DNA from 2 places in the Clostridium kluyveri DSM 555 genome. Region 2 is predicted to be linked to the other one. Evidence: riboswitches for the same ligand, from Rfam matches in the RefSeq annotation. Region 2 holds a riboswitch; the other holds the start of a gene.
The links. A riboswitch is a leader RNA that binds a small molecule or an ion and turns the genes downstream of it on or off. The one in region 2 is predicted to bind S-adenosylmethionine.
Positions count from the first base shown of each region.

Region 1 (7,360 bases), 1.9 Mb from region 2:
GTGGGTGAGCTTGCAAAAATAGATAGAAAAAAAGTAGAAGATATCATTGAAAGGCATGAACAAGAATATTATTATATAGAGCGTTTTGCAGATGTATTTCTTGAGACTCGTGTTATGTCAAAGCGTTTTGTAGTAATTTCAGATGCCCAGTACTGTGTTGCAATTACCAAGTTTTTAGTAAATGATTTTGGACTCTTCCCTTCAAAACAATATATAACTGATGACACTCCTGTAAAATATCAAAATAATGTAAAAGAATATTTTGAAGAATTGAATGATGGCATAGAAGCAGAAGTAGAATTTTGTACAGATGGATATAGGATAGATAATGAAATTAAAAATACGGATTTTTACGGATATCCGTTGATTATAGGAAGTTCCTGGGAGAAGAAAATAGCGGAAGAGACAAAGGCACATTATATTGCTATTTCATGGCCTGTTTTTGAGAGGCTTATAATAAATAGTTCCTATGTAGGATATTCAGGCGGACTTAAACTCTTAGAAGATATATATTCTGTGGTTCTTACAAGATTTAATTGATTGATAGGAGGGCATATGTGAATTATAAAGTTGCAGTTGCAAGTAGTGATGGTAAATTTGTAAATGAACATTTTAGAAAAGCAAGTCAATTTTATATATATAAAGTGGAAGACGGCAATTATGAATTTATGGAATTGAGAAAGGTAGATGATATTTTTTGCTGTGAAAAAGAGGGTCACTATGATAAAATTTTGTCTATTGTTAAACATCTTTCAGGGTGTAGGATAGTTTTAGTTAGTCAAATAGGTAGGGAAGCTGCTGTATTTTTAAATAGAAATGGAATTGAAGCTTTTGATATAAATCAGTCCATAGACGAAGCTTTAGAAAAGTTAATTAAATATTATTCTAGAATAGATAAAATTAATAAACCATGTAATTAGAAACTATATATACAATACAAAAATAATATAATCAATATTCTTATCAAGAGAAACTAAGGGGCTGGCCCGATAAAGTTTCAGCAACCCGTATGTTTTATTTACATGCAAAGTGCTAAATTCTGCAGATATATTTCTGAAAGATGAGGGAAATTAATGTTAAAAAATATTTTAGCACATATTCCTTTTCTTTTGAAAGGGGATTTTTTATTCACATTATTCAATTTTAGTTGACTGGGAAACCAGAGGCTTTAAATAAAATTTATATTTTATTTAAGGTTTCTGGTTTTTTATTATCTAAGATAAAATACCAGGAGATTTAAAAGTTTAATACAGTTTAAAATTAATTTTTATAAAGGAGATGTTTTTATGTCTATTAATATTAAGGTAATAGAATCAGTAACTAGGGAAAACAGACTTATTCTATTACTGGTTATAGTGGAACAGTTAAAGATCTTGTTAAAAAAGTGCAATGTGGATGTCTTAAAAATGAAGAAAGGTGCTTTAGTCAGGCTAGTAACTGCAGTTCTGGACGTGCCCAGGGGTACTTATCACGTATATTGGATGCTCGGCAGATGTAATTGGGGAAAATACTACTTTCAAATGGGGACAAAATATAAGAAGTTGGGAAAAGAAAGATGTAAATGTGATAAACACTAATATGACAGAGGATTCTACTGTATTTGGGGGCAGAGATAAGTTAAGGGAAGGTATAAAAGAAGCATATAAGCGGTTTAAACCTAAGGCCATATTTGTTACTACTTCTTGTGCTTCGGCAATTATTGGAGACGATATTAAAAGTATTACAGATGAAATGGAAAAAGAAATAAAAATTCCTGTGGTACCTGTTTTCTGCGAAGGATTTAGATCGAAAATATGAGCATCAGGTTTTGATGCAGCCTTTCATGCCATATTGACACGTATAGTGAAACCACCTAGAAAGAAACGCCAAGAACTTGTAAATATGATAAATTTTAATGGAAGTGCTAGAGATTATATAACTGAAATACTATCAAAATTTGGACTTATTCCTCAATTTGTAGTACCTTTTGCTACTATAGAGCAGATATCCAGAATGTCGGAGGCTGCAGCTACTATTAGTATATGCGGCACTTTAGGAGGATATTTGGGAAATGGATTGGAGCAGCAATATGGTGTTCCCTATGTGAAATCTATTCAGCCTTATGGTATTGCAGGAGTGACAGGATGATTCTTAGGCGTTCTTATCTAGGATATGAAGGGACAATGAGGTTGATAGAAGATATTTATTCTGTTATACTGCAAGATTTTCAATAGATATAATCTAAATGGAGAGTGATAAAATTGAATGCTACCAAAAGTAGAAAAGAAATAGATATGTCAAAAGATAATCGGTATTGCTAATCCAGTTTTTCTTCCGCCATTCTCCAAAGTATTTGCAGCATTGTGGCAATTAATAATTAGTGGTTCTCTTTTTGAAAATGTATTCGTAAGTCTTAAAAGATCAGCGGCAGGTTTTGCACTGGCACTTTTAGTTGCTATTCCACTAGGACTTGTTATCGGATGGTTTAAAAAATTTGAGAGATTTATAGATCCTCTTCTGCAAATTTTTAGACAAACTTCAGCACTAGCATTATTTCCTGTGTTTATACTTGTATTTGGCATTGGAGAAACATCTAAAATAGCTATTATATTTTGGGGAGTTCAATGGCCTATACTTATAAGTACTATTGAAGGGGTCAAAAATGTAGATCCCATTTTAATTAAATCTGCAAGATCTATGGGAGCTTCACAATTTACAATATTCAGGAAGGTCATATTACCTTCTGCATTTCCCTCAATCATTACAGGTATAAGACTTAGTGCTACTTCAGCAATATTAGTGCTAATTGCCGCTGAAATGATGGGAGCGAGTTCTGGACTAGGTTATTTATTATATGATACTCAGGTAAAGTATCAAATACCCAAAATGTATGCTGCGATTATCACAATGTCGTTAATAGGAATTATTGTAAATTATACCATAGTAGCTTTTGAAAATAGAGTTACAAAATGGAAATAGTAAAAAGGAAGTGTATTATGATGAAAAAGTCAAAAAAATTTTATTTATTAGTATCATTTAGTATAATAGCTATTCTGTCACTGTTTACAGGCTGTGGAAATACAAAATCAAATTCATCTGAGATCTATGATAGTACCAAAACTTATACAGGTAAATTTGTCAATGGTAAACTTACAAAACCATTTCATCTTAAAATTCAAACTCAAACTAGTTTTAATGAAGCTATTATAGCTGATAAAAAGGGATTTTTTAAAGAAGTAGGAATAATTCCTGAGTACACTGGAGTTCTATCGCCTAATGTTAGTTTACCTCAATCGGTAATTAAAGAAGATAATGATCTATTTGACTCAGGTCATGTTACAACAATTGCTTCAGCAAGGAAAGCAGGAGCTAATCTCAAAATTGTACTTACAAGTATGGTTGACAGTCCTGATTTTGATAAAACTCATATGACCTGGTTTGTAAGAGATGATGGAGAAATTAAATCACCAAAAGACCTGGTTGGTAAAAAAATTGCAATGAGTGGTAAGGGCAGCTGTGCAGAACTTTGGAATGCAGAATTTTTACGTCAAAATGGAGTATATGTGAAAAAAACTCGGATAGTTGTTATGAAGGACGAGCAGCAAGAACAGGCTCTTAAACAGGGCAATATAGATATGGCTATTGTGCATCCACCTTTTAATATGAAAATTAAAAATGATGGTGGTGTAAAAATTCTTGCTACCAGCTATGAAATTGGTGAAAAAGCTGGAGATGGGACAGCTAGTGGACTTGCAGTTCGTGCTTTCAGTGAAAATTTTATAGAAAGATATCCTGATGTAGTAAAAGCCTACATAGTGGCAGATCTTAAAGCACAGCAGTATATAAATAAAAATTATCAAGAAGCATTAAAAATTGCTGCAGATTATTTGAAGATGGATATTAAAAATATGGCTGGTAACATATACTGATCAAAAGTGGGTTAATCCAGGGCAAATTGATTTTTGGATTAAGACAGCAGAAAAGAATAAGTTAACTAATTTTGAGGTCCCTAATCAAGTAAGGGCTTCCGACTTATATACAAATAAATTAAATCCATATTACATAGGGGAACTAAAATAAGCTTAATTTATGTATTATAGTATGATGAGTAAATTGATATTTACTACTTGGTTATTCCATAGTAAATGTAACTATGGTAATATAAAATTGTATCTATAAAATTCATTTCCTATTACTCATTTTAGAATGTTAAAAAGGGTAATAGGGAAGTGAACCATAATTTTTTATTATTCATCGGCAAGAGGGAGATAAAATAATGGATAAAAAAGAACTAGCAAAAATGATAGATCATACCCTTTTAAAACCTGAGGCTAACTATGAACAGATAGTTAAATTATGTAAAGAAGCTTTAGAATATGGATTTGCTTCGGTGTGTATAAATCCTTGTTATGTTAATGCTGCCTACCAGTTATTAAAGGGCTCAGATGTGAAAGTGTGTACAGTTGTGGGGTTCCCTTTAGGTGCTGCCACATCTGAAACAAAAACTTTTGAAGCAGTACAGGCGGTAAATAGGGGAGCCTCTGAAATTGATATGGTTATAAATGTAGGTTATTTAAAATCAGGAAATCATGATTATGTTGAAGAAGATATAAAAACTCTAGTTAATAAGATTAATGGAAGAGCCCTGGTTAAAGTTATTATTGAGACCTGTCTCCTTAATGACGAAGAGAAAATTATAGCTTGTAAGCTAGCTAAAAAGGCAGGGGCTCATTTTGTAAAAACATCTACGGGTTTTAACATGTCAGGAGCTACTTCAGAGGATGTAGCACTAATGTATGATGCAGTTTCACCTAATTTAAAAGTAAAAGCATCAGGTGGAATTAGGACTTATGAAGATGCCATAAAAATGATAAATGCAGGAGCCTCCAGAATAGGTGCCAGTTCTTCTATTAAAATTATTAATAAAAAATAACTAGAGAAATCATGGCGTACTCTCTAGCTAAATAGTTATCTTTATGTTTATATATAATCTTTTCTTTAATTTGTAGAATATATCTCTAAAATATATGGCACTATTTTAAGTGCCATATGTCATCTAGTCTTTTATTCAATTTTTCAGCTATTTTTAATCCTTTCTTCATAGAAGGAATTGATGTTCCGTTTTCCCAAGCATAGTATGTTTTGAGGTTAACTTCTATTAATTTTGAAAATTCCTTTGGATTCATCATATATTCTCTCATTCTTATTTCTTTAAGCCTATTATTCATGTTAATAACACCTCACAATTAATATATTCTATAAAATACTTATATTTCCTTTTTATATAAGATGCTATAAAAAATATTTTATAGTATTTTTTATAAATGCTTATGAAAATTAAAATATTGATTAAAGAAAACAAGAAAAATAGTAAGCATATGTACTCAAGGGACAAATTCATTAGTTTATATTTGTTTATTTTATATATATGAATATTAATAATAATATGATAAATTATACATATTATTATTAATAATATAACAAAATATATTGATATATAATGATAATTTTTCAATAAGCTTTGAATCATAAAATAAATATATAAGCTATAAATTGAATGATATAAAGACAATACATTCAATTTATAGATATCAGTATTAAAATTCGATAGCTTGTATTTGCATATTATTAAATAATACATTGAATTAAGATTGACATGTTAATATTAAGACAGTATAATTAATAAAAATATATAAGATGCATATATATATTATTATATTATGAATAAGTATTTTTGATTTATTGCAATAATTATATCTTTTATATTTGGTAAATTTATGATTTTATCACATTTAATAAAATACAAATAAATGTTGAAGGTTTTAGAAAGGAGAAATGTTAAATGAGTACCATTGGGGCTAACTTATTAATGAATAATGTAGTAAAATACTATAAAAGTTTCAAAGCTGTAGATGAAGTTAGTTTTGGAGTGGAGAAAGGAGAGTTTCTAACTATATTGGGACCAAGTGGCTCTGGAAAAACTTCATTATTAAAATTAATTGCCGGATTCGAAAAAATAAATTCAGGTGAAATTCTTTTAAATAAAGAAAATATTGAAAAAAAGAGACCCTATGAAAGAAATATAGGTATGCTTTTTCAAAATTATGCATTGTTTCCTCATATGAATATTTTTCAAAATATTGCGTATCCTTTGAAAATCAGAAAATTTTCTAAAGATAAGATTAAAGAAAAAGTTATAAATATGCTGAAGTTAGTGGATCTTGAAGGAGTAGAAAATAGATATCCTAAACAATTAAGTGGAGGACAACAGCAGAGAGTTGCACTTGCAAGGGCCATAGTATTCAATCCTCCATTGTTATTATTAGATGAACCTTTAGGGGCTTTAGACAAGCAGTTAAGACAAAAAATGCAATTGGAAATTAAGCATATACAGCAGAGAATTGGAATCACCACTATAAGTGTTACCCATGATCAAGAAGAGGCTCTTACAATGTCTGACAAAGTATGTATTATGAATAAAGGGAGAATAGAACAAATAGATACTCCTGAAAATATATATGAAAAACCTAAAAGTATATTTGTAGCAGAATTTATAGGAGAGATAAATATTATTAAAGGTAAAATAGTTCAAACAGAAGGTAAAATTGCATTTATAGAAATATTTAATAAACGAATTTTAAAGGCAGAAATGGATGCTGAGGATCAGTATTTAAGAGGGAAAGCTGTTTCCATAGCCTTAAGACCTGAAAATATAAATATTACACTAGATAAAGCTCAGTATGAGAATAGCATGAAAGCAATAGTTAAGGAAGTTATTTTTGTGGGAGATTCGTTAAAAGTAAAAGCAGTTAATGAAAATAACGAGGAAATGATGATGAAAGCAGCACCTTCTGATAAAAATTTACTTACTCCTGGTAAAGAGATTATATTAAATTGGGAAATTACAAAGAGTTCTTTAATAGGAAATTAATTATATAAAGCATAAGGGGGCATAAATTATGAAGAAAAAATTATTACTTTTATTAAGTGCAATATTGATCTTCGGTCTTACAGGATGTGGTAGTTCATCTAATGAAAAAAGTAGTACCAGTGAAGATAAAGAATTAGTTGTTGTGGATTGGGGAGGAGCTTATTCCAAAGCAAGGCAAGTAAATTACGATGCTTTTGAAAAGAAATACGGAGTAAAAATAACGGTAGTAAATCCAACGGACTATGGTAAGTTGAAAGCAATGGTTCAATCAAAGAATGTTGAATGGGATGTGGTAAATGTAGACTCTGATTTTGCACCAAGAGGAGGCAAACAGGGATTACTTGAAAAATTAGATTACAGTGTAATTAAAACAGATAATATTGATAAAGGATTGGTTAATGAATATGGAATAGGTTCAGATACTTTTGATGTAGCCATAGCCTATAACAC
Region 1 covers NC_009706.1:2,850,817-2,858,176, reverse strand. Annotated here, with positions in the region: partial or broken gene CKL_RS20905 (nitrogenase component 1) at 1-540, shown strand, start outside; gene CKL_RS13625 (NifB/NifX family molybdenum-iron cluster-binding protein) at 558-920, shown strand; SAM riboswitch class I at 958-1,067, shown strand; gene CKL_RS21885 (hypothetical protein) at 1,287-1,577, shown strand; partial or broken gene CKL_RS21880 (nitrogenase component 1) at 1,579-2,127, shown strand; gene CKL_RS13605 (ABC transporter permease) at 2,341-2,958, shown strand; gene CKL_RS13600 (ABC transporter substrate-binding protein) at 2,976-3,908, shown strand; gene deoC (deoxyribose-phosphate aldolase) at 4,256-4,912, shown strand; gene CKL_RS13590 (helix-turn-helix transcriptional regulator) at 5,013-5,207, opposite strand; gene CKL_RS13585 (ABC transporter ATP-binding protein) at 5,822-6,910, shown strand; gene CKL_RS13580 (ABC transporter substrate-binding protein) at 6,939-7,360, shown strand, end outside.
Region 1: another riboswitch for S-adenosylmethionine. It lies ahead of CKL_RS21885 (hypothetical protein); the one in region 2 lies ahead of CKL_RS04795 (O-acetylhomoserine aminocarboxypropyltransferase/cysteine synthase family protein).

Region 2 (7,360 bases):
CTTAGTACCATATTTTTAGATAATTTTAAAAGTGCTAAAAATATTCCAAGAATAGTCCCAAGTATCAAAGTAATAACTGTAAGTTCTATGGTCATTACACTGCCCTTTAATAGGATAGGTAATATGTCCTTAATAAATCCCACGTCCACTGCTTTCATACACTTCCTTTTGCATATATTTATTTATATATGTCTTCCCCAAACCATTTAGCTGAGATTTTAGACATTGTTCCATCTTCTTTTAACTCATTTACTGCCCTTTGTACTGCTTCTTCTAGTTCCTTATCACCTTTTCTAAATCCTATGCCCATTGGTTCACTAGTAAGCTTTTCATTTAATACAGTATACTTTCCTTTTTTATCATCAGCTGATATATAATACTTTCCAACAGGTTCATCTACTATAACTGCATCAATTCTTCCTATTAATAGATCTTGAAGTTCCTCTGTAGTTTTATCATATTTTTTAACTTCTTTTAAACCTGTTAATTCTTTAGCAACCTTTTCACTGGTTGTACCAAGTCCTACTCCTACTATTTTTCCCTCAAGATCTTTTGAAGTCTTAATTGTATCATTTTCAACTTTAGTAATTATAATCTGTGAATTTTCTATATAAGGTTCTGAAAAATCTATTTCTTTCTTCCTATCTTCATCAATACTAAGTCCTGAAATTATTACATCAAATTTACCCGATTTAAGAGCCAAAACTATACCATTAAATTCAGTACCTACAAATTCAGTTTTCACTCCAAGTTTTTCCCCTATGGCATTAGCCATATCCACATCAAATCCTTGAAGAACATTTTTACTATCCCTAAATTCCATTGGTGGAAAAGAATCTTCTAATCCTATTTTTAAAACCCCTGCCTTTTTCACTTTTTCAAGAGAATTTTGTGTCTCATTACCGCTATTATTACCACAGCCTGTGAATAAGGCAACTGTAAAAATGATCATTACTAATGAAACTATTGCCTTTTTAAAATTTCTCATTATTTCTCCCCTTTTCTAAAATAATTAAACTTTAACTCCTTAGGTTAAGTACATAAATAATTATACATATATTATTATAATTATGCAATACCTTCTTCATTTTTTTAAATATATTTTACACTTAAATAAAAACTGCACTTATATTAAACAATATTATTTAATATAAGTGCAACTTTTAATAAGCATTTCTATACCTTTCCATACTTTCCTTAAATAATTCTGCTGTTGAAGGTGGAGTATAAGAAATAGCATTTGCACCTGCCTGTATTGTTTCCCTAATGCTATCTTCGGTCTTTCCGCCCGTAGCTATTATGGGGAACTCTTTATAATTTTCTCTTATCTTTTTCACGAGCTCTGCACTATTCTTACCAGCAGATACATTTAATATGGAAGCTCCTGATTTTATTCTCATCTCAATATCATCCCGCTCAGATACTACTGTAACTACAATAGGAATGTCAATAGAGTCCCTAACTGCCCTTATAACCTCATTAGATGTTGGACTATTCACCACTACTCCCATAGCTCCTGTAAACTCAGCATTTAATGCCAAATTTACAACCCTTTTTCCCATAGTAAGTCCTCCTCCTACGCCACAAAATATTGGCACATCAGAGACTGCAACTAAGGCTTCACTTATAACTATCTGTGGAGTAAAAGGATAAACTGCTAAAATTGCATCTGCATTTATATTTTTTATAACTGCTATATCTGTAGTAAATGCAAGGGATTTTATTCTCTTTCCAAAAATATTTATTCCACTAGCTTCTCTAATTACAAGAGGCAGATTTATCATATGATCTCTAAGTGTCCCTCTTATTTCAGGTACATATTTTACACTTTTTTGATTAGCTCTTTGACTCATTTCTTATCTCTCCAAATCGGCTTTTATATGATTTTACTTTCATAACTATTTTATATTAATCTGAAAAAATATTCTATAAAAAGATTTAATTTAATATAATTTTAACCATATCCTTAGATAAATTTTAAATTAAAAATACCTCTTCTGCTATTTTAACAGCTTCTCTGGCATCTTTGGCATAATAGTCCGCTCCTATCATATCTGCATAATTTTGATTCAATACCGCTCCCCCTACTACGATCTTACAGTTAAGGTTATTTTCTCTTATAGCTTCTATAGTTTTTTTCATACTAGCTACAGTAGTGGTCATAAGTGCACTTAATCCAACTAGTTTTATATTATTATCTCGTATGGTATTTACTATATTATCTATATCTACATCCCTTCCTAGGTCTATAACTTCAAAACCATAATTTTCAAGCAGCACTTTAACTATATTTTTCCCTATATCATGTATATCACCTTTTACTGTAGCTAGTACTATTGTACCCTTTTCTAAACTTTTCTGTCCGCTGCTCAACATATTATCTTTTATTATTTCAAAAGATTTTTTTACAGTTTCCGCCGACTGTATAAGTTGAGGCAAAAATATATCCTGCAATTCATACTGTTTTCCCACTTCATCTAATGCAGGAATTATATAAGAATTTACTATTTCAAGGGCCTTTTTATTCTTTAAAAGCTCTGTTGTCATAGCTTCAGCCTCATCTTCAATTCCATCAATAATCAATTGTTTAAGATCTTTTAAATTATTATCCGCATTTTTAAGCGGACTATTACCTTCTCCTTTTGGCTTTTCATCTTTAGATTTATTTCCATATTTAATTACATATTCTTTTCCTTCTTTATCTATGTTGGTAAGCACTTGAAAAGCAGCTATAACCTCTTTCATAGACTCATCTGCGGGATTCATTATTGGTAAATTCAATCCTGCCTGCAGTGCCATAGCAAGAAAAGTTCTATTTAGTATACTTCTGTTTGGAAGCCCAAAGGATATATTACTTACTCCCAAAACAGTTTTTACTCCAAATTTTTCTGTTACCATTTTTATAGCTTTTATTGTCTCTAATACTTCTTTTTGTTGGGCAGATACAGTTAAAGTTAGACAATCTATTATTATATTCTTTTTATTAATACCATAAATACTTGCAGTTTTAATTATTTTTTCTGCAATTTTTACTCTTCCTTCTGCTGTATGAGGTATTCCCTTTTCATCTATGGTAAGTGCTATAACACATCCTCCATATTTTTTTACTATGGGAAATACTTCTTCCATAGATTTTTTACTTCCATTTACAGAGTTTATCACAGGTTTTCCATTATACATTCTTATTCCAGTTTCTAAAACTTGTGGATCAGGACTATCTATACTAAGAGGCAATTGAACTACTTTCTGTACCGCCCTAATTGCCTTTTTCATAATTTCAACTTCATTAATTTCTGGAAGTCCCACATTTACTCCAAGTATATTTGCTCCTTCTTCCTTTTGCATAATAGCCTCTTTTTGTATATAATTGATACTTCCTTCTTTTAATTCCTTTTTATAAATACTTCTTCCTGTAGGATTAATTCTTTCTCCAATAATCTTTATTTTTTCACCTACTATAACCGTATCTGTGGCAGAACACACTGCTGTATAATGCTTTTCTTCTATATTCAAAGGTGTTAACCCTTCTAAATCCTTTCTACACATTCTTATAAATTCTGGAGTAGTACCACAGCATCCTCCTAAGACTCTGATCCCTTTTTGAGCCATGGTTAATACATTCTCTGCAAAATCTTCAGGGGATATATCATAAATTGTATTTTCCCCATCATACCTTGGAAGTCCTGCGTTAGGCTGCACCATAACCGGTATAGAAGAATATTTCAAAATTTCTTCCACAATCCCTTGAAGCTCTTTAGGCCCTAAAGAACAGTTAACCCCAAGAACATCAACCCCTAAAGCTTCAAGTACAAATACCATAGTTTTAGCATCTGTACCCATAAGAGTTCTTCCATCTTCCTGAAATGTCATTGTACAAAATATAGGGATATTACTATTTTCCTTTGCTGCAAGGACAGCTGCTTTTGCCTCATACAAGTCAGTCATAGTTTCTATTAGAACCACATCCGCACCAGACTTTTCACCTATAACGATTTGATTCTTAAATAATTTATATGCACTTTCAAAGCTTAAATTTCCTGTAGGTTCCATAATCTTTCCAATAGGCCCTATATCAAGAGCCACCAATTTATCTCCTGCTTCTTGTTTTGCAAGTTTTACTCCAGCTGAAATCACATCTTCTATGGTGTAATCAGAAGAATCATATTTTAATTCATTAGCTCCAAAAGTGTTAGTTGTTATGATATCTGCTCCTGCATCTAAGTACTTTCTATGTATCCCACTTATTATTTCAGGATTTGTAATATTAAGTACCTCTGGTAATTCTCCTAATTTAAGTCCTGCTTTTTGAAGCATTGTTCCCATAGCTCCATCAAAAAAAATAAATCTATTATTGAATTTATCTACTAAATTTTTAAAATTCATTATGTCTCCTCTTTTCCCAAGTACTCTATACCTGATTAAACTATAACCTTATATTTATGCAATAAAACATTAATTATTTATCCATATAACTCTAAATTATGTCTTCATTCTTTTTTCATAATAAATATTTTAATATTGCTTGTCAACATTTTTACAATGTTCCACTCCCCAAAAATAAAAAATAATTATTTTTTTTGATTTTTCTATTGACAAGTATTATATATATCTGTTATCATTTTTTCAATCGAATACGGAACTTCTTATCCAGAGAGGCAGAGGGACTGGCCCTATGATGCCCGGCAACCTGAATGATTTTTTATTGTTCAACGGTGCTAATTCCAGCAGGTGTGAAACCTGGAAGATGAGAAGCATGAAGAAAATCTTCTTGTAACTTATCTTACAAGAAGATTTTTATTTTTACTTTTCTTTAGATTGTAAACAAGAAGTTTCGTGCAAGATATTAAAAACTTCAAAAATAATAAATAAAGAATATCTGATGCAAAAATATGAAGGAGGAATATATAATGAGTGAAAAAAAATTATCATTTGAAACATTACAGGTACATGCAGGTCAGGTGCCAGATCCAACTACTGGTGCCAGAGCAGTTCCGATCTATCAGACTACATCCTTTGTTTTTAAAGATGCAGATGAAGCTGCAGACTTTTTCCAATTGAAGAAACCAGGAAACGTATATGCTAGAATAATGAACCCTACTGAAGATGTATTTGAACAGAGAATAGCAGCCCTTGAAGGAGGCTCTGCGGCCCTTGCTACATCATCTGGAATGGCGGCAATTTTATACTCCATACTTAATGTAGCCAATTCTGGAGATGAAATAGTATCAGTCAGCACACTGTACGGCGGAACTTATGAATTATTTAAGGTGACCTTAAAGAAACTTGGAATTAATGTAATATTTGTAGATCCAGATGACCCTGAAAATATTAGAAAAGCTATTACTCCTAAAACTAAAGCAGTTTATGGAGAGACAATAGGCAATCCAAGAATTAATATTTTAGATATAGAGGCTGTAGCAAATATTGCTCATGAGAATAAGATACCTCTTATTTTAGATAATACATTTGGAACACCATACCTCGTAAGACCAATAGAATACGGTGCAGATGTAGTTATTCATTCTGCGACCAAATTTATTGGAGGACATGGAGCTGCAGTTGGTGGAGTTATAGTTGATGGTGGTAAATTTGACTGGGCAGCAAGTGGCAAATTTCCTGATTTCACCACACCTGATGAAAGTTATGGTGGACTTATATATTCTGACTTAGGTGCTGTAGCTTTTGCAACAAAAGCAAGAGTTCAACTTTTGAGAAATACAGGTGCTACAATTAGTCCTCAGAATGCCTTCTATTTTCTATTAGGCCTAGAATCTTTATCCTTAAGAGTTGAAAGACATGTATCAAACACACGAAAAATAGTAGAATTTTTAAATAATCATCCAAAAGTTTCTTGGATAAATTATCCTGAGCTAGAAAGTAGTCCATATAGAGAATTATCAAAAAAATATTTTCCAAAAGGAGCAGGTTCTATATTTACCTTTGGAATAAAAGGTGGTCTTGAAGCAGGAAAGAAATTTATAAATAGCCTTAATTTATTTTCACTACTTGCAAATGTAGCAGATGCTAAATCCCTTGTAATTCATCCATCAAGCACTACCCACTCAGAACTTAATGAAGAGCAGCAAAGATCAGCAGGAGTTACTCCGGATCTTGTAAGACTTTCCATTGGAGTTGAAGGTGTTGAAGACCTTATAGATGATTTGGAACAAGCTCTTGCCCAAGTTTAATAACATGCACTGTGATTAATTATTTAAAACTCCTCCTACAAATTAAATAATTAATATCCACTTATTTAAAAAACTATATTTTAAATAAGCACCACAATTATTACTAATTCTTGTAACAAAAATAGTAATTATATATTACATCACCTCCTAAATTTATTTAAATAGTCCCTGGATGCTTTCGGAAAAATCCAGGGACTCTATATTAACTATTTTTTGAACTTCTACATTTCCTGGAATAAAAACGACTTGATGTTTCATCAAATTTATTTCAAGCTGTTAAAATTTTAGTTATTGATTCTCTTTACTAAATTCAATAATCCTCCGTACCTTATCATATTTCTCTGCCTATCTGTGGCATCAAATATCATCCTATATTCTTCATCTTTAGTTTTGTTAGACACTATAACAATATTATTATCAATTTGTGTCAATGCATCCTTAATTTCTAATTCATCCATAACATTTATTTTGTCATAGTCCTCTAAATTTTCAAATACCAAAGTAATTATCCCATTATTTATAAGATTGGCTTTGTGGATTCTTGCAAAAGATTTAGCAAATACTGCTTTCACCCCCAAATAAAGTGGTGCTAAAGCTGCATGTTCCCTACTTGAACCCTGACCATAATTACTCCCTCCTACTATAAATCCTCCTTGATTTTCCTTTGCTTTTCTAGGAAAATCCTCATCACAGGGAGTTAGACAATATTCAGCCAAGTAAGGTATATTAGACCTATAAGGTAAAAGCTTAGCATTAGAAGGCATTATATGATCTGTAGTTATATTATCTCCTACTTTTGTGAGAATCTTTCCTTCTACAACTTCTCCCAAAGCTTTTGCCTTAGGAAAAGGTTTTATGTTAGGTCCCCTTACTACTTCAACTTCTCTTCCATCTTCTGAAGGATCAACTATCATATTATCTTCTACTAAGAATTTAGAAGGCATTTCTATATCAAAGTACTCTCCTAAAGTTCTTGGATCTGTAATATGCCCTGTTAACGCGGAAGCTGCTGCAATTTCTGGACTAACCAAATATATTTTAGCAGATTTGGTTCCAGATCTTCCTTCAAAGTTTCTATTAAAAGTTCTAAGGGAGACAGCATCAGTAGATGGTGATTGTCCCATGCCTATACAAGGCCCACAGGCACTTTCAAGTATTCTGGCTCCAGCTGC
Region 2 covers NC_009706.1:979,778-987,137, reverse strand. Annotated here, with positions in the region: gene ehuC (ectoine/hydroxyectoine ABC transporter permease subunit EhuC) at 1-149, opposite strand, end outside; gene CKL_RS04810 (ABC transporter substrate-binding protein) at 179-988, opposite strand; gene CKL_RS04805 (beta/alpha barrel domain-containing protein) at 1,164-1,853, opposite strand; gene CKL_RS04800 (homocysteine S-methyltransferase family protein) at 1,978-4,383, opposite strand; SAM riboswitch class I at 4,641-4,751, shown strand; gene CKL_RS04795 (O-acetylhomoserine aminocarboxypropyltransferase/cysteine synthase family protein) at 4,908-6,188, shown strand; gene CKL_RS04790 (aconitate hydratase) at 6,473-7,360, opposite strand, start outside.